One region of the Castellaniella sp. GW247-6E4 genome, then DNA from elsewhere that is predicted to be linked to it. Evidence: predicted binding sites of a transcription regulator. Region 1 holds the regulator's gene; the other holds the start of a gene.
What was found. The regulator FliA, encoded in region 1, starts transcription of late flagellar genes. The targets are predictions, from matches to a motif close to CTAAAGTTTNNNNNNNNNNNGCCGNTA.
Positions count from the first base shown of each region.

Region 2: the regulator FliA is predicted to act here: its motif matches at 10,872-10,898, upstream of ABS761_RS13470 (flagellin N-terminal helical domain-containing protein).

Region 1 covers NZ_JBELOI010000001.1:660,232-667,009, reverse strand. The annotation lists gene ABS761_RS03145 (ZIP family metal transporter) at 1-721, opposite strand, end outside; gene rfbC (dTDP-4-dehydrorhamnose 3,5-epimerase) at 864-1,409, shown strand; gene ABS761_RS03135 (hemerythrin domain-containing protein) at 1,427-1,837, opposite strand; gene ABS761_RS03130 (RNA polymerase sigma factor FliA) at 1,996-2,751, opposite strand; gene ABS761_RS03125 (flagellar protein FlaG) at 2,989-3,387, shown strand; gene fliD (flagellar filament capping protein FliD) at 3,494-4,879, shown strand; gene fliS (flagellar export chaperone FliS) at 4,892-5,320, shown strand; gene ABS761_RS03110 (flagellar protein FliT) at 5,340-5,666, shown strand; gene fliK (flagellar hook-length control protein FliK) at 5,663-6,778, shown strand, end outside.
Region 2 covers NZ_JBELOI010000011.1:125-13,049, reverse strand. The annotation lists gene ABS761_RS13510 (PAS domain-containing protein) at 1-127, opposite strand, end outside; gene ABS761_RS13505 (hypothetical protein) at 243-926, opposite strand; gene ABS761_RS13500 (zinc-binding alcohol dehydrogenase family protein) at 1,041-2,048, opposite strand; gene ABS761_RS13495 (magnesium and cobalt transport protein CorA) at 2,150-3,154, opposite strand; gene epsC (serine O-acetyltransferase EpsC) at 3,178-4,098, opposite strand; gene ABS761_RS13485 (Gfo/Idh/MocA family protein) at 4,235-5,284, opposite strand; gene ABS761_RS13480 (NAD-dependent epimerase/dehydratase family protein) at 5,474-6,358, shown strand; gene ABS761_RS13475 (glucose/quinate/shikimate family membrane-bound PQQ-dependent dehydrogenase) at 6,383-8,785, opposite strand; gene ABS761_RS13470 (flagellin N-terminal helical domain-containing protein) at 9,130-10,788, opposite strand; gene ABS761_RS13465 (class I SAM-dependent methyltransferase) at 11,173-12,843, shown strand.

The DNA.
Region 1 (6,778 bases):
TCAGGCCCGAGCCGATGGCAACGAGAATGGAAACCGCCGGCGACAGGCCGATCGCGCGCAAGGCCATGGCGACCGCCAGACCCTCGGGAATGTCCTGAATGGCGATGGCCGTAGTCAGCGGCAGCCCCACGCTCATGTCCCCCTGGGCGAAGCTGACCCCGATGGCCATGCCCTCGGGCAGGTTGTGCAAAATGATGGCCAGCACGAACAGCCATACGCCGCTGATGCGCTGGTCGGCCGGGCCGTGCGGCCCCGAGGTTTCGTGGGCGTGCGGCGTGAAATAGTCCAGTCCCAGCATCAGCAGCACGCCCAGTGCCAGGCCGGCCACGACGGCCAGGGCCGCGCCCACCCCGCTGCCGAGCAGCACCTCGGCCGCCTCGAGGCCGGGCAATATCAGCGAAAATGAGCTGGCTGCCAGCATCATGCCCGCGGCGAACCCCAGCATGCAGTCGCGCGTGCGGACGCCGATGGCACGCAGGCCCACCGCCAGCAGCGCGCCCAGCGCCGTCGCCCCGAACCCAGCCATGCCGCCCAGGGCGGCATAGCCCAGGTAGACCCGGTTGCTAGGGGAAAACGCCTCGATGCCGCTGGCGAGCAGCAGCCATAGCACCGCCAGCAGCGCCACTAGCAGGCCCCAGGCAATGGGCCGGTGTGCGCGGAGCTGATCGTGCCACGCGCTGATGAGCCCCGCGGAAACCGCCGGCGTGTCATTGGACGCCATGCATACTCCTGAAAAAACCGCGCCTCGAGCGCTGCGGATGATAGGCATCATACCGCCACGGAGCCCGCCTTCCCGCGACGGAGAGATTGCGCTTGGGGCGATCATTTATTATTGACATGTCGAACGGACACCGGCCCACACCTTGAACATCATTGAAACCGCCTTGCCCGGCGTGCTGGTCATCGAACCCCGTGTGATCGGCGACGCACGCGGCTTTTTCATGGAAACCTTTAGCGCCCGCCGTTATCGCGACGAGGCGGGCATCACCCTGCCCTTCGTCCAGGACAATGTCTCGCGCTCGCGGCACGGCGTGCTGCGCGGCCTGCATTTCCAGCGCCGCCATCCGCAGGGCAAGCTCATCCAGGTGATCGAGGGCTCGGTATTCGATGTGGCGGTCGACGTGGATCCCGCCTCGCCGACCTTCGGCCAACACGCGGCGGTAGCCTTGTCGGCCGTCGATCATCGGCAGGTGTGGATTCCGCCGGGCTACGCTCACGGATTTTGCGTCACCAGCGAGACCGCGATCCTGTACTACAAGTGCACCGACTACTACGATCCCGCCGACGAGCGGGGCCTGGCCTGGAATTGCCCCGAACTGGCCATTTCATGGCCGATCGACGGCCCCATCCTATCGGATAGGGACCACCGCCACCCCGGCCTGACGGAACTGGCCCGCCGATTGAAATAGCGCAGACCCTCTGCGGACTACAACGCCTCGATCGCCGGATAGAACTCGCGGTTCTCGCGCACCATGCGCGCATGCACGTCGCGCAGGACGGTATTGGCCTCGTCGCGGAATTTCTCGGGGTCGCGCGACAGTTGGGTGGCATTGCTCCAGCGGCGCGCGAAATTGATGAAGGCATTGGCGATGCCCTTCATATCGTCCTGGTAGTCCTGCGCCATCAGGGCCATGGATGCGTTGCCGCTGCGACGCAGCGACGGGTACAGGATGCGGTCCTCGATGGCCAGATGCGTGGTGATGATCGTGGACAGCGCCTTGAGCTCGTGGGCGATGTCCACCGCATGCTCGCTGATGCCCTGGTGGGCGAGCTTGCGTAGTGCGGCGATGCCGCTGAGGATGTCTACATGCTGGTGCTTGAAGCGGTTGATGTCCATGATGGGTTTCCCTCGTCGATGTCGCGGCCGGTGGTCTCCGCCGGCGTTAAGATTCATAATATATACATCTTATATCCGATACAAGCAGACACTCACACAGGGTCCGGGTATTGTTTGCGAGGCGGCGGCGGCCCCCCCCCGCCATCGGCCGCAGGCGCTCAGATCAGCTTGCTAAAGGAGGCGTCGTCCCCGGGAGTGTGCTCCCAGGAATGATGGGCCAGCCAGGCGCGGATTCGCGCGATGGCCTGGGACCGCAACTGCGAGATGCGCCCCTCGGTGACGTCCATCACGGCGGCGATTTCTTTCTGGTTCAGGTCCTGCTCGAATTGCAGGGACAACAGGAGCTGCTCGCGCTCGGGCAGGTGTCGAATCGCCTCGATCAGCGCCTTGCGCAGGCCCTCGTGCACCAGCCAGTCCAGCGGGGTGCCGCCCTCGGCATGGGCCTCGCCGTCGATGGGCAGGCCATCGTCTATCCCCTCGCGGCGGCGCGCCAAGTCCTCGTACATCAGGATTTGCACGCCGCGCGCCTCCTCGAGGAGGGTCTGGTATTCCGTGAGGCCCAAGCCCATTTCCTCGGCGATCTCGCTTTCGGTGGCCGGGCGCAGCAGCCGCTGGCTCAGGGCGTGGACGGCATCCTCGATGCTGCGCGCCTTGCTGCGCACGCTGCGCGGCAACCAGTCCTGGGCGCGCAGCTCGTCCAGCATGGCGCCCCGGATGCGGGTGACCGCATAGGTCTCGAACTGGGCGTCGGGCTGCTCTTGGTAGCGTCGAATCGCATCGAGCAGGCCTATCATGCCGGCCTGCATCAGGTCGTCGAGCTCGACGCTGGCGGGCAGCTTGCCGATCAGGATCAGCGCCTGACGCCGCACGAGCGGCGCATATTGCCCGACCAGCAGGTCTTCGGAACTGGGCATCGTGGAATCGGGGGGCCTGTATATTGAGAATGGAACGCCGTCCAGTATGCCCGAAAAAAAATGCGTCGTTACCCCGAGGAATCGCCAATTCACCAAGGTATCCGGGTTTCCCCTCTGAACTTGGGGGAGCTCGCCCCTAAATTTTCCGCGATATCCTCCGTTACAGGGTCCACGCGAGGGTCTTTCCGCCGCCCTGGGCGAGGGATGGACGACGAACACGGAATACGCGAGGACTCTATGATCCCACCGATCGGCCACCCATTGGCGGCCATCACGACCGGCCCATCCCCGACGGCCGTCGACCTGCCCGACGTCTCACCGAGACCGGTGCCCCACCTGGCCGGCGCCCGGGAAATGTCGTCCGATGCGTCGACGGCGGGCCACGACAGCCCGCGGGACGCTATGACCGGGGCACCGCCCCCGATGGAAAAGGCCCTGGATTCGGTCAACCGCAGCCTCGAGGCCTGGTCCACCGGCATGCGCTTCGAAATGGACGAGGATGCCCAGCGCCTGGTCGTCTCGATCATCGACAGCGCGACCGGCGAGGTGCTGCGCACGGTGCCGTCCGACGCGGTGCTGCGGGTCGCGAAAATGATTGTCCAGTTGCAAGGCGCGGGCGTCGACACGCGCGCCTGAGGCGGCGGCTCGACACCCTGGCCGTTGAACTATGTTTGAATCCCCCCGCTTACGTCAGGATTGCCTGGATTGGAACACGGCGATAATGGCGACACGGAGTTAAATCATGGCCACTATTTCTTCGATCGGCGTCGGGTCCAACCTGCCCCTCAATGATCTCCTCACCAGCCTGCGCAACAACGAAAACCACGCACTGGCGCTGATCCAGAGCCGCCAGGTCGCCGTCCAGACCAAGGTTTCCGCGTACAGCAAGCTGCAAGGCGCGGTCTCGACGCTGCAGACCGCCGCCAAGGCGGTCGGCAAGCCCGAGGCATTCGGTGCCCTCAAGGCCACGACCGCCGCCGACGCGTTTTCCGCCACCGCGGACAAGACCGCGATCGCCGGGCAGTATTCCATCCAGGTCGACACCCTGGCCTCGGCCCAGACCCTGGTCGCCGATGGCCGCGCCGAACGCGATGCGGCCATCGGCGCGGGCGGCTCGGTCACGATCACCCTGGCCAACGGCGAGTCTCATACGGTGGACCTCACCGGCAAGGACACGTCGCTGAACGGACTGGTGGCCGCCCTCAACGGCGACCCCGACTCGGGCGTGAACGCGACCCTGGTGAACGACGGCTCGGGGGCGGCCCACCGCCTGCTCCTGACCAGTCGCGCGACGGGAACGGAATCGGCCGTGGCCTCGATCACGGTGGCCGACAACGCCGAGCTCGAGGCCTTCCTCGCGTACGACAAGGCGGTCGGCACGGGGGGGTTCACCGAGCAGGCCGCGACCAACGCCCAGTTGTCGATCAACGGCATCTCGATCACCAGCCAGACCAACACGATCGAGGACGCCATCGACGGCGTCGCGCTGACGCTGAAACAAACCACCGACAAGGCGGCCACGCTGTCGGTCACGCGCGACGATACCGCCGCGACCAAGGCGATCAACGATTTCGTCAAGGCCTACAACGGCCTGCTGGGCACGATCAAGTCCCTGACCTCATACAACGTCGACACGCAGGCATCCAGCGCCCTGACCGGCGATTCGCTGGCCCGCCGCGTCCAGACGGAAATGCGCGGGGCCCTCAACGGCGCACTGGACGACATCGACGGCCTGTCGCTGTCGCGCATCGGCATCACCACCGACCCCAAGTCCGGCGAACTCAAGGTCGACGACGCCAAACTCGCCAAGGCCCTGTCCAGCAACCTCGAGGGGGTCACCTCCCTATTCACCGGCACCAATGGGGCGGGCACGCGAGTGGCCAACGCGGCCGAGGCCTTCACCCGCAGCGACGGTCTGTTCAGTGCCACCACGGACAGCCTGAACGAGACGGCCAAGCAGATGCAAAGGCAGTACGACGCGACGGCCGACCGGATTGACCAGCGCATGGAGACCTACCGCCAGCAGTTCACCCAACTGGACGCCATGGTCGCCCAAATGAACTCCCTCAGCAGCTACCTGACCCAGCAGCTCAGCATGCTCAGCAATCTCAGCAAGTCCGATAAATAAACGGCTTCCATCATGACTTACGCCCCCCGTTCACGTGCCGCCCGCACCGCCGGCGCCTATGCCAGCGTCGGACTCGAATCCGAGGTTCTCGGCGCGACGCCCGAGCGCCTGATCTCGCTGCTGTTTCGCGGGGCGCTGACCGCGACCGCGCAGGCGCGGCTGCACATGGGAGGCGGGCGCACCGCCGAGCGCGGCCAGTCGATCTCCAAGGCGATCGACATCGTCGAGACCGGGCTCAAGGCCAGTGTCGACACCGAGCGCGGCGGCGACGTCGCGCGCCACCTGGTCGCCGCCTACGAGCTGATCGTGCGCAACCTGCTGCAAGCCAACCTCAACAACGATCCGTCCAAGCTCGAATCGGCCGAGAAACTCCTCAACGACCTGGCCGATGCCTGGCACGTCGCCGCAGATCCACACTTCGAACGCCCCCTATCATCCTGACACGGCGACGTATTCCCCTATGGCCTCCCGCTCCTCCGTCCTGCATCAATACCAGCTCATCGCCTCCCTGAGCAGCCAGATGCGCGCCAAGGCCGAGGCGCAACAATGGGACGACGTCGTCCAGCTCGGCGCTCAATACAACCAGGCTGTCGAGGACCTGCGCCGCTTCAGCCCCCTGGACGACGCGGACCGCAACGCGCGGCGCGAGCTGCTGACCCGCATCCTGGACGATGATGCGCGCATCCGACACCTCGCCGCGCCCGAGCTGCTGCGCCTGGGCCACCTGATGGGCGCCATCAAGCGCCAGCGCACGGTGCTGCGGGCCTACCACGCGTCCTCGGAATGAGCATTGGCGGCTCGTCCACGCTAGGCACGCTGCTGATCCAGCGCTTGGACGCGGTACTGGGCACGACGCTCGGCCAGCAGGCCAATCTCGTCTCGGGCGCCCGGCCCGCGGCGGTCACCCAGCCCGGCAATCCCGAAAACCCCGATGCGCTACGGAATTCCGCCCAACGCCACCCCCGCGAGGCGGTGGATGCGGCTGGCGCCCAGGGCCGCGGCCAGGCCGCGGTCGGCAAGGCTGCCGGCGCAACCGCGCTGGACGACCGGATCGGCCGCGCCGCGACCTACAGCTCCACCACCGCATCGGCGCCCACGACTCTGGGGTTCGCCGCGCGCATCATCCTCGCCCTGCTCGCCCAATACCCGCAGGCCGACCCCGCGGTGCAGGGCCGCCAACCTCTGCTGAACGGGCCGGCGGCGCGCGCAGGCGCCATGCCGCCCCTCCCCGCGGGCATGGCGGACGCCGCCACGGCTGCCGCCCGGGGTCCGGCCGCCATGCCCGTCCCCGGGGCCGCTGGCCCGCAGGCCCCAGCCGGCCCCTTTGCGGCTTGGGCCGCGCTCGCGACCGCGCTGGACCAGCCCGGCGCGCTGGCCGCGCGCCTGTCTCAAGCACTGTCCCAGGCGGTGCAAGGCAGCGGCCTGTTTTACGAATCCCATCTGGCGGCGCTGGCCTTCGGCAAGGCCGACGCCCGTGACCTTGCCCGCGAGCCTCAGGCCCGCCTGGGTGCACAGACGGCCGAAGGCCGCGTACCAGGCGGCCAGGCGCCACACACCCAGACAGGTGGCCGCGCCCCGGACAGCCAGGCCACGAATACCCCGAGCGCGGGCTCGCAGGGCGCCCCTCCTCTACCCGCCCAGGCGCCGGGCCCGCAAGGCGTGCCGCAGGGGTTGCCGGCCGCCGCCGAGGCCTCCGGCGCGCCGGCGCAAACCGGCCAGGCGGGGGGCTCGGCCGCCGCCCCGGCGGTGCAAGCCCCTCCCATTCCCGGCATCGATCCCCAGGCACAATTCCTGGTGCGCCAGCAACTCGAGGTCCTGGCCCATCAGGGATTTGCCTGGCAGGGCGAGGCCTGGCCCGGGGCGGACATGCGCTGGGAGGTCCGCCGGCATGCGGGCGAC
Region 2 (12,925 bases), on a different contig from region 1:
CATCAAAGCCGAACAGCCGGCCGGCCGCCCGGTTCCAGCGCCGTATATTGCCTGCGCGGTCCGCATAGATCAGGGCGTCGGATGTCTGTTCGATGATCCATTCGGCCAAGGCGGGGGCCTCGCTCATAGTGTCTCCTGGAAAAGGCGCGCGTTTGTCGCGCACGCGGTGAACGCGCCGGATCCGGTGTTTGTCGCTCGAGCCTGTTATACCGCTGGCGCGGCCCGAAGGGCAAACCAGCGGCTCAACGGGCGCCCAGACCTCGCAACCACTGCCCCACGTCATCGGGCAAGCGCGCCGGCGCCGCCGGCAGGTCCAGGTAACCGGACGCGAGCGGCGCCACGGTCAGTGTCTCGATGCGAAACTCGGAGCCATAGGACAGGACCCCCAGCCCGCGATCCCCCAGCGCGCGCGTGACCTCCTCCAGGCCCTGTCCCGGGGCTTGGGTGGCGGATTGCAGGCGCTCGGCGATCCGCCCGAGGACTCGCGTCAACTCGCGCACCTCGGGCTGCCGGCCCAGCACGCCCTGTCCTCTGCGCTCCCGCCCCTCGAGATCGCGGTACGACACCCTATAGACCTCGCCCGCGCGCCCGGCGACGGTCTGGCGTTCGCCCGTGGGCTCGAGCGCGGTCAGCGCGCCGACCATCTCCGCCGATGGCTTCCAGGCCAAACCGCCCAGCAGCCCGGCCGCCGCCTGCGCATCCATCACCATGGGGCTGCCGTTCATCCGCATCACTGAATAGAGACGCTCGTCGCGCAGCAGGAGATAGCCCTGCGAGACACCGGACACATCGACCCGCGCATCCGGGCCGTCAAAGGCCACCGTCAGCGTCCGGTCGCCGGCCCGCACCGTCGCCTGCGCCGCCGCCAGTGCGCCGCTCGAGGCCAAGCATCCGCAAACCAACCACAGCCATCCCCAAGCCCGCATCCTGATCTCCGTTCCAGACATGTCGATGCATGTCACGATAACGGCTTTGAGAGCACGAAAGCAGCAAGCAATCGGCTCATTTGTATCCGGATCTTGCCCACCCCGCCAGCGGGCTCAGAATCCAGCCAGCACGATTTTCCCTATCGTGCGCCCGCTTTCGATCAAGGCATGGGCCGCGCGCAAGTTCGCCGCGTTGATCGCGCCCAGATTCCGCGTGGCCGTGGCCCGGAGCTCGCCCGCGTCCACTTGGCGCGCGACCTCGTCCAGGATGTCGTGCTGGCGCGCCATATCGGGCGTATTTTGCATGGGCCGCGTGAACATCGCCTCCCAGTGGATGGAAACGCTCTTGGGTTTGTAGAGGCGCAAATCCAGCGGTTCGGGATCATCGATCAGGCCGAACCGACCCTGGGGCGTGATCACCCGGGCGATTTCCGCCCAGGCGCGGGCGCTGGTGTAGCTGGAAAAAACGTAATCAACGGTCCCCTGCCCAAGCGCCTGGATCTGTGCATCCAAGGGCTGGCGATGATCGATGACATGATCGGCGCCCAGCTCGCGCACCCAGGCCGCGCTTTCGGGCCGCGAGGCGGTCGCGATGACGGTCAGCCCCGCGCCGCGGGCCAACTGGATGGCCATGGACGGCACGCCGCCCGCACCGCCGAGAATCAATACCGAACGCCGCGGCGAGGCCATGCGCGGCACCTCCAGGCGATCAAAGAGCATTTCATACGCGGTCAGCGAGGTCAACGGCAGCGAGGCCGCGGTCGCGTGATCCAGCGACACCGGCTTGTGCCCGACGATGCGCTCGTCGACCAGTTGGAACTGCGCGTTCGATCCCGGGCGATCGGTCACCCCGGCGTAGAATACCTCGTCGCCGGGCTCGAACAAGGTCACGCCGCGCCCCACTTTTTCGACCACCCCGGACGCGTCATAGCCAATGATCATCGGCTGTTGCGGCGTGCCCCGCAGCGTCCTGCGGCTCTTGACGTCACGCGGGTTGACGGCCACGGCTTCGATCCGGACGAGCAGATCGCGCTCGCCCGGCTCGGGGACGGCGCATTCGATATCGAACAAGGACCGATCGTCCTCGATCGGCAGGCAGTCCACATAAGCAATCGCTTTCAAAGCGCCCTCCTCGTTGTTTCAGTCTGTGCCCATACACCCGGAATATGCTAACGCATACCCGCGCCCCGGTGAACGGGCGCGCCGCGCGCGAACGGCCGCGCTCAGAGCCACCGGATTCTGCGAAATTTCCAATACAGCAAGCCGCATACCGTAAAAGTCGCCCCGAGCACCGCCGGATAGCCGTAGGTCCAGCTCAGCTCGGGCATATCATGGAAATTCATGCCGTAGATCCCCGCCACCGCGGTCGGCACGGCCAGTATGGCCGCCCAGGCGGCCAGCTTGCGGGTGATATCGGTCTGCTGCATCTGGCTGAGCATCATGCTGGCCTCGAAGGCGAAGGCCAGGGCCTCGCGCAGGCTGTCGACGGACTCGACCACGCGCTGGACACGGTCGGCCACCTCACCGAAATAGCCGCGACTGTCGGCGCTGATATTGCGGGTATCCACCCGCGCCAGCCGACGGCAGATTTCCACCATCGGCACGATCACCGTATGCATGCGCAGCAGGTCCCGGCGGCAACGATACAGGCTATGGATATCCTTCTGGCGAAACCCTTCGAGCAGGAACTGGTGCTCGATCCCTTCGACCCGCGTCTCCAGCCGCGCAAGCGCCGCGACATAATGATCGGCCATGAGATCCAGGAGCGCCGAGGCCACATAATCGCTGCCACGCTCGAAAAGCTCGGGGGACTCGGTCAGCAAGGCCCGCAATTCCCGATACGACGCGCTGAAATGACGCCGGATCGTCAGCAGATAGCCGGGACCGATCAGGATCTGGGTATCGCCAAAACTGGGCTTGTCACGGAGCACCTCGACCGTGATCGCCACGATCAGCGTCAGCCGTTCGTATTCGATACTCTTGGGCCTGCGGTGCGGCGAGAGGATCTCATCGATGGCCCGGCCAGGCAGGCCAAGCCGCGCGCCCACCTCCTTCAAGACGTCGTCGGCCGGATCCTTCAGCCCGATCCACAACAGGCCCTCGCCCGCCGCGGCGATCGCATCGATTTCGGCCAAGCCGACCTCGCGGGGCGCCTGACCCTTGACGTACCAGGCGGACGCCACCACGGATTGCGAAAAAAGCTCGGCAGCGGACGGATGGGGTGTCATGGGCGGACTCGCGGTTGCAGGGCTTACTCGCCCGACGGATCGGTGCACAAGGCGTGGCGCAGATTCGCCTGCGTAATGCTCGCGCCGGGCGGCACGCTGCTGGTGACCCAGACGTTGCCGCCGATCACGGCGCCCTTGCCCAGCGTCACCCTCCCGAGAATGGTGGCGCCGGCATAGATCACCACGTCGTCCTCGACCACCGGGTGGCGCAGACCGCCCTTTTCCAGGTGACCCTCCGCGTCGGTGGCGAACCGCTTGGCGCCCAGGGTCACGGCCTGATAGATGCGCACCCGGTTGCCGATCACCGCCGTTTCACCGATCACCACCCCGGTCCCGTGATCGATAAAGAAGCTATCGCCGATCCGCGCACCAGGGTGGATGTCGATCCCCGTCTGGCTGTGCGCCAGCTCGGCGATGATGCGCGCGAGCAAAGGCAGGCCCAGCGTGTAGAGCGGATGGGCCAGCCGGTGATGGATCAGGGCCAGCACCCCGGGATAGCACAGCAGAACCTCGTCCACGCTGGTCGCGGCGGGATCGCCGCCGTAGGCCGCCAGCACATCATGGTCGAGCTGGCGCCGGATTTCGGGCAACATTTGCGCAAACCGATCGATGGCCCCGAAGGCCCTGGCCTGCAGCAAGGCATCGTCCGCCGGCTCGAGGCGGGAGGCGTAGCGCAGCTCGAGGTGCGCCTGCGTCAGCAAGCTGTTCAGGGCGGCGTCCAGCGTATACCCGACATAGAAATTCTCGCTGGTGTGGTGCAGGTCGACCGGCCCCAGGCGCATCGGGAACAGCACGCCCTTGAGGGCCTCGACCGCCTCCGCCACCGCATTGCGCGAAGGAAACTCACGCGCATCCGGTTCGCGCGCGCGCCGCTGTGAATCACGCCATGCGCTGCGGATACCGTCGAGGGCATGCACAACACCCGTCACATTGAAACTGGCCATATCGGATGATCCTATTGCTCGCGGCCCGCGGGGAGCCACCAGCCCGGAATTTTTCCGCAGGAAAATGCGCCTGCGCGCGCCATAGTGTAAGGCCACCCGGTCCGGGCCTTGGCGCAGTCCCGCCCTCCGGGCGGACTCAGAGCGCCACGTCCCGGCCCTCACGGGCGCTGGCCGCCAGAGCCTCCAGGGTGGCGGCGGTATCCAGGCTGGCCTCGGCGTGGCGGCGGATCAAGGCCACATCCCCGCTGGCCACGGCCTGGGCGAACGCCTCGGCTGCGAAACGGAACCCGCTGCCCGACGGCGACCGGACCTCCTCGAACGGAATCGTCCCGGCGCCGCCCCGGCGCACGCGCAACTGGCTGGGCTGATAGCCGTGGGGATGGTCGCCGGCCCCATCGCTGGTGTGATTGAGGAATTCCGTATCGATCGTCCCCTCGGTGCCGGCAATCGTCGCCCGGCGCTGATTGGCGACGTCCATGGCGCAGGCGAATTGGGCGCGGCGGCCGTCCGCGTAAAACAAGGTGCCGCTCATGCTGATGTCCACCCCCGTCGCGGCCCAGCTCGCGTCGGCGCGCACGCGGCTGGGCGCGCAGCCCATCACCCACCGGATCAGGCTCAGCGGATAGCTGCCGGCGTCGAGCAGCGAGCCGCCGCCCAATTCCGCTTGCATGCGGATATTCGTATTCCCGCCCAGCAGGGGAAAACCAAAAACCGCCTGCACCGAACGCACCGACCCGATCGCCCCGTCGCGCAGCAAGGCCAGCATGTCGGCGGTCTGAGGCTGGAACTGATAGGGGTAGGCCTCGAGCAACATGACCTCATGGCGGCGCGCCGCCTCGAACATGGCCTGCGCCTCGGCTCGGCCGAGCGCCAGCGGTTTTTCGCACAGGACGTGCTTGCCGCTCTCGGCGGCCCGGATCGTCCAGGCCGCATGCAGACTGTTGGGCAGGGGGATATACACCGCATCGATCTCTTGATCGGCCAGCAGCGCCTCATAACTGCCGACATGGCGGCCGATGCCGGTGTCCGCCGCAAAGCGTGCGGCCGTGTCCGCGTTGCGGCTCGCCACGGCGACGACGCGCACCGCCGCGCTGGGCGCCACATCGCGCGTGAACTGACGCGCGATATTGGCGCAGCCCAGAATGCCGAGACGCAAAGGCTCGGAGGAACGGAAAGCCATACTCATGCTTAGATCACCTGTCGGGTTCAAAAGGAACGGCGCCACGCAAAGCGGCGCACACCCGCACGGTAATGCAAGTCGGCGCGCGCCCGCAATCCCGTGCCCGCCGATCCCGCGAAACAGCCGTTTCACCCGCCCATGCACGCCAGGCCACGGCCTCGTCCATAATGCACATTTATCCACGCAAGAATGCCAATGACCGACAGGAATACCCTTTTATTGGTGGGCGGCGACCTCTGCGCGCGCGTGGCGGGAATGCTGGATCCGGCCCGCTGGCGGTGCATCGGGCTGCGCCGCCGGGCACCGCCAGCGGGCGACGGGGGCATTGCCTGGCATGCGGCCGACCTGCGCCACCGCGAGAGCCTGTCCTTTCTGGGTGCGCCGGAATTTTCCGGGATCACCCACATCCTGTACGCCCCGTCGCCCGACACCCGGACCATGACGGACTATGCCGAGGTCTACCCCTCAGGACTGCCCAGGCTGCTGGACAGCCTGGCGCCCGGCGGCCTCGAGCGGCTGCGGCGCTGTGTGCTGGTGGGGTCTTCCGCGGTCTGGGGGCCTTCCGACCATTGGGTGGACGAGGATACGCCGCCGGACAATACCGATTTCCGCGCGCGGGCGCTGCTGGGTGCCGAGGCCGCGCTGCACGCCGCCCTGCGGCCGGGCGTCGGGGTCGTCCTGCGCCTGTCGGGCCTGTACGGACCAGGCCGGCTGCGCCTGGCCGAGGGCTTGCGCGCCGGCACGATCGCCGCGCCCGGCGGCCCGGGCCACTGGGCGAATCGGATACACATCGACGATGCCGCACGGGCCTGCGCACACCTGCTGAGCATGGCCGACCCCGGGCCGCTGTATATCGGCACGGACGATCGCCCCCTGCCGACCGCGGAGCTGTACGACGCCATCGCGCGCCTGGCCGGCGGCCCGCCGCCCACCCGACAAGCCCGGCCGGCAAGCGGCAAGCGTTTGTCCAATGCGCGGCTGCGGGCCAGCGGCTGGACGCCCGCGTGGCCGAACGCGCCGGATGGATACGCGGCCTGCCTCGCCGGGTGGGCGGCGCACCGCCTCCCGCCCCCGTCATGACCCGTCACGCGCCGCACCGGATACTCAATCCGGCAAGGCGAAAGCCACCAGGTCATCCCCCATCCTGGTGCCAAACGACCCGTGGCCGCCGGCCATGATCACCACATACTGCCGGCCGCCCGCCGCATAAGTCATCGGCGTGGCCTGGCCACCGGCGGGCAGGCGCGCCTCCCACAACAGGCTGCCGCTGCTCACGTCGAAGGCGCGCAAGTAGTTGTCCTGGGTGGCGGCCACGAACATCACATTGCCTGCGGTCGAGATGGGTCCACCCAAACCCGGCACACCGATCTTCAGCGGCGGCAACTGGAATAGCCGCGGCAGGCTGTCGCGAATGGTGCCGATGCGTTTCTTCCAGACCACCTGATTGCTCAGCAAATCCACGCCGGCCACATAGCCCCAGGCGGGCGCCTTGCAAGGCAGGCCCAGCGGCGACAGGAATGGATTGATCGTCACGCCGTACGGAGTGCCGTACATCGGCTGCACGCCGCTTTCCGTGCCGGTCCCCTCGCCCCTGGCACGGTTCGGATCCTCGGGCACGAGTCTGGAGACGAACGGCAGGCCGATCGGGTTCATCAACGCCACCTGGCGGTCTTGGTTCACCGACATGCCGCCCCACTCGAACACGCCCAGATTGCCGGGAAACACCAGCGTGCCGTTTTCGGACGGCGGCGTGTAGATGCCGTCGTAGTTGAGACGCTTGAACATCACGCGGCACACCAACTGATCCAGCAGCGTGGCCCCCCACATATCCTTGTCGGTGAGCGTGCCAGGCGGGGCCAGATCCAGCGCCGAGAACGGCTGTGTCGGCGCGTAATGCTCGCCCCGGGTCTGCGGACCCCGCGCCACGCGTTGCGGCACGGCTTTTTCCGCCACCGGCACGACGGGCTCGCCACTGCGGCGGTCCAGCACGAACACATTGCCGGTCTTGGTGAGCACATAAATGGCCGGCACTGTCCGGCCATCATTCGTCCGCACGTCCATCAGCGAGGGTTGCGCCGGAACATCCATGTCCCACAGATCGTGGTGCGTGGTCTGGAAATGCCAGATCAGGCGGCCGGTGGCGGCATCGAGCGCCAGGACGGCGTTTGCGTAGCGTTCCTTCAGGGGGCCGCGGTCGCCGCCCCAGATGTCGGGCGTGCCCACGCCGGTGGGGACGTAGACCCTATCGGTCTGCGCGTCGTAGGCCAAGGGCGCCCAGGCGTTGGGCGAATTATGCACGAACTCGGTGTGCTCGCCCGGCATGGCGTTGGGATTCTCCGCGCCGGTGTCGAACACCCATTTCAGCGCGCCGGTGCGCACATCGTAGCCACGAATCACGCCGGACGGTTCTTGATTGGAGAAATTGTCCGTCACCGATCCGCCAATGACGATGGTCGTCGCGGTGACCACCGGCGGCGAGGTCGGGTTATACCCCCCCGGGTAGGCATGGGGCATGCTTTTCTGCAGATCGATCTCGCCGTCCTTGCCGAAATCACTGCATTTGCGGCCGTCATCGGCATTCACCGCAATCAGGCGCCCGTCATTGGTGGGCAAGAGCACCTTGCGCGGGCAGACGGTCGAGGCAGGCCCCCCGGCCTTGTCCAGACTGGCCGGAAAACGCTCGGTATTGCCCGCGTCGTGATAGGCGACGCCGCGGCAGGTCAAGTGCTGGAAGGACTTGTCGGCCTTCAGTTGCGGATCAAAGCGCCACAAGCGCCGGCCGGTGGCGGCATCCAGCGCGTCCAGGAACTGGTGCGGCGTGCAGAGGTACAGCGTGTCGCCGACTTTGATCGGCGTGACCTCATTGGTGGTTTCACCCGAATCATTCTCGCCCCGGAAGTCGCCCGTGTGATAGACCCAGGCCACTTGCAGGTCCTTGACGTTCCCGGCATTGATCTGGGTGAGCGGCGAATAACGCACCCCGCCCTCAGTGCGCCCATAGGACGGCCAGTCCTCGTCCGCCACGCCGCGCACCGCCTGTGCCTGGGCCGGCTGGGCGCGGGCGAACACGCCGTCGATTTCCTGCGGATCGTCGTATACGCCATAGCCCAGCACCACCAGCATGGCCACCATCGCCACGCCCATGGCGGTCTTGGCGGGGCGCGGAGACACGAACCCGCGCGTGGCCGCCGGCAGCAGCAGCCACAGCCCTAGCAGGAACAGCAAATCATAGCGCGGCGCCAGTGCCCAGAAATCGGCGCCGACCTCCCACAGCCCCCAGACCAGCGTGGCCGCCAGGATCAGCGCGTACAGCCATAAGCCCGTCGCCTGGCCGCGCCTCAGAAACCATACGCTCAGCAACAGCGCCACACCCAGTGCCGCGTAATACCAGGAGCCGCCCAGCACTGCCAGCCAGGCGCCGCCCAGGAGGGAAAAAAGCGCGATCAGAAGCAGAACGATCCAGCCCAGGGTTTGGGCCACGCCCCTGTTTCGATGGGTCGAATCCATGGGAGTCATCCTTGCGCGTGAGGCATGGCGACCACTCTATCACGGGGATGGACACGAACACCTGAATGGCGAGGGGGCGAATTGCTACGAGTCCATAAGGGGTTCAGAAGGCCGAGCTTCGCGATGGCAACAAGGTCATCCGACGCGGGCGTCCAAAATCGGTGGCCCCGAGCGTATCCACCTTTAGAGGCAAAGGGAAATCATATCAAAACGCTCTGATCAGTTTGAGACTGATCAGAGCGTATTCTTGACTACCGTAGGGCTCACCGCAGAGGCTGTTCCAAGCGAATCAGATACCCGTTACCCGATAAGCGAACCGCCTGGAACATCCCGCACCCTAAGAATTACCGCAGCAGCGACAGCACGGTCTGCGGAACCTGGTTGGCTTGCGCCAGGACCGAGGTGCCGGCCTGCTGCAGGATCTGCGCGCGGGTCATGTTGGAGACTTCCACCGCATAGTCGGCATCCTCGATGCGCGACCGGGCGGCCGACAGGTTGGTAATGGTGTTGGTCAGATTGGCGATCGTGGACTCGAAGCGGTTCTGCACGGCACCCAATTCGCTGCGCAGAGAATCGACGTCCGCCAAGGCGTCATCCAGCGCCTGGAGGGGGTTGGCATTCGCCGTACCCGCGGATGCCGCGTCAAAGGTCAGGACATCACTGGCATCCTTATACAATTGAGCACCTTGGCCATCGGTGATCATGCCGTTGCCCTGCTCGTAATAGGTTGTCGTCGTGACGGTGCTCGCCTCTGTCGTCAGCAAACCGGAGGCCGCGTTATAGCGCATTGCTGCTCCGGTGGACGTCTGCGTCACGGTACCGGCGGTAACCGTGTAGCCGTTGCTCGTCGAGAAGTCTTCGGCCGCCATCGCCGCCTTGCTCATCGTGGCGCCCGTCACATCGATCGTAGCGGTGTTGCCGGCGAACTTGGTGCCACCCAGGGTGATGGTACTCGTACCCGAGGCCTGAATCGCGGTGGTCAGATCGCCAATTGTCGCTTGAGGGTCGCCATCCGCATTGTTGGTGGTGAGGTTGCCCGTTGCATCCAGGTACAACACTTGGCCGTTCTCGGCCGTCAGGTTGCCACCTGCCTCGACGATGGCCACCGCATCCTTGCCGCCGATATTGGCTGTGATGCTGATGGAACCGCCAGCGGCGGTCGCGGCTGTCGTGATGTATGTCGCCACATCCGTATCGGCGGCACCGTCCGCGCTGAAGGTAAAGGTCTCGGTCGCCGCATTGTAGATATAACTGTCGCCCTTGGCCGCGACACCCAGACCGTTCGCCGTGCTGCCGGTATAAGTCACCGAGCTCGTATCCACCAGGCTATCCATGACGTTGGCAGCCGTCGCTACAGCATTGCCAACCGTCGTATCCTTGCTCCAAACAGTCGTGCCATTCGCCCCGGCCGTCGAGGTGAAGCCCCCATCGATCAGGTCTTGCTTGGCGGCGGCGGTGTTTGCAACATCCTTGTTGTTGATGTTGAAGCCGTCCAGGCCCAGCTCTGCGCTGTTGATGGTGCGGAAGTTGACCTCAATCGTCTGGCCGTCATTTGCGCCCACCTGGATTTTCAGCTTGCCCGCCGTGTCGCTGAGCACATACTGGCCGTTGAACTGGGTTTCCCTCGATACGCGATCGATCTCCTCCAGGCGCTGATCGATTTCCGCCTGAATGGAGTTCAGGTCGGAGGCCGAGTTCGAGCCGTTGGCGGCCTGCACCGACAGCTCGCGGACGCGCTGCAGGTTGTTGTTGATTTCGTTCAGGGCGCCTTCGGTCGTTTGAGCGATCGAGATGCCGTCGTTGGCGTTGCGGCTGGCCTGCGTCAGGCCCCGGATATTGGCGGAAAAGCGATTGGCGATGGCTTGACCGGCGGCATCATCCTTGGCGCTGTTGATGCGCAGGCCGGACGACAAGCGCTCGATGGCAGAACCCAGGGCATTCTGCGACCTGACCAGATTGTTCTGGGAAACCAGAGCCAAGTAGTTCGTGTTGATAACAGCCATGAAAGACTCCTAAATGTGTGTGGCGCAGGATTCGCGCTGATTGCCCAGGATGACAAACCGAGTGACCTCCTGTTCTGCCGCATTTACGGATATGAGGGAGGGAACTTTAGGGCGCGCACGCACCGGCGACATCCACGGCGACCCGCCCACATGTCCCTGGGATGAGGGGCCACGGGTTTTTCGGGGCGACGTGTGCGAACCTGCCGCCGCAGCCGCACTCGGCGGGCATATGCCCGCCATCGCCCCCTTTTCCAGGCTTTTTCCCCGCTTTCCGATGGACGCCGAGCCCGTATGCTAGGGACTGGCCCGTTTCCCCCAACCTCGATGATCGCCCTCTGGCGCCGCACCCCGAGACCCGGCGCCACGGCCATCCCAGGATCTCACATGAATTCCACACAGGACACCCGCGCCGATCGCCCGTTCGACGATCCTGACTCGGCATCGACCGGCTTGTCCGACGCCAATCAAGGCCTGGCCGAGGACTATGATCGCCAGGTCTATACCTCGAACGCCTTCTGGTATGCCGCGCCCGGCCACCTGCGCGCCGCCGCCCACCTGTATGGCCTGGAGGCCCCGACGCTGGAGCACGCGCGGGTGCTCGAGCTGGGCTGCGCGGGCGGCGGCAACGTGCTGCCCTTTGCGCTGACCCATCCCGGGGCCCAGGTCGTGGGCGTGGACTTGTCGCCAGTGCAGATCGCCCACGGACAAGGCTTGATCGACACGCTGGGCCTGAAAAACCTGCAACTGCGCGCGATGAGCCTGACCGATATCACGCCGGACTTCGGGCAGTTCGACTACATCATCGCGCACGGGGTATTCAGTTGGGTACCGCATGAGGTCCGCGAGGCCATGATGCGTATCCTGCGTGACAATCTCGCGCCGGACGGGGTCGGCTATATCAGCTACAACACCTATCCGGGCTGGAAGGCCGGCGATATCGTGCGCGACGCGATGCTGCTGCATAGCCACAGCGTGGCGCGCGACGAGGATAGACTGCCCGCGGCCAAGGCCATGCTGAACCTATTGTCCGAAGGGATCGCCCCCAGCAACCCCCTGGCCTCGTCCCTGCGGGCGGCCGTCCAGCAGTTGCGCCAACAATCAGACTATTACATCGCGCACGAACACCTGGAAACCTATAACAACCCCTGCTACCTGCTCGAGTTCGTCAGTCTGGCCGACCAATTCGGCTTGACCCACGTGGGCGATGCCGAGGCGCAGTCCGAGCTGGGGGAAACCTACGGCGCGCAGACCCGCCTGAACCACAATCTGGTCGCCCTGGGCCAGCCGCGCGAGATGCGCCAGCAGTATCTCGATTTCGCGGTCGGACGGAATTTCCGCAAGAGCCTGCTCGTGCATCAAGCGCGCGCCGGCGACCTCTCAGCCGCCCCCCTCATGGAGCGGCTGGGGGATCTGCGTTGGGCGGGCTCTTTCATTGAAACCGAACCCCCAGCCCAGGCGCCGGCGGGCGTGCGTTTTTTCCGCAACCACCGCCAGCACCCCCTCCACAGCAACGACGCCACGATATTGAGTGTGATCCAGACTCTCAGCCGCCACTGGCCATCCAGCCTGACGACCGACGAGTTACTGGACAATATGCGCGCCGACCTGCCAGAGAGCCCCGAAGCGGCGCGCGAGGCCTTGCAAACCGCCCTGCGGACCCTGTTCCGGCTGAACATGCTGTGCTATTTGCTCACGCCCTCGCCTTATGACGCGACGAAAGCCGCCGACGAGGCGGAGCCTCCCCGATTGATCCCAGGGTTTCAGGTGATCTTCGAGGCGCAACGCGATCCCGCGTTCGGCGTCGGCATCTTCACGCTGTGGCACGAGACGGTCAACCTGCAGTTGAAAGACGCCGAGGCCTGGCTATTACCGCACATCGACGGACGCCACAGCCGCAAGCAATTGGCGACGATCCTGCGCGACGCGCTCAGCCAGGGCATCGTGCCCGACAACGACGGCCGCTCGCTGAAGGGCCAGCGCAACCTGGACCAAAAGGCCGGCACCCTGGTGAAAAACCTGCTGGACCTGCTGCAACGCCTGGCGCTGCTGCAATAGGCGGCATCGGCAACGCCCGCACCTTCAAGGGCACCGGCGGTTCGCCGATTGCCCGCCCTCTTTCAAATACCCCCGAGGGCGC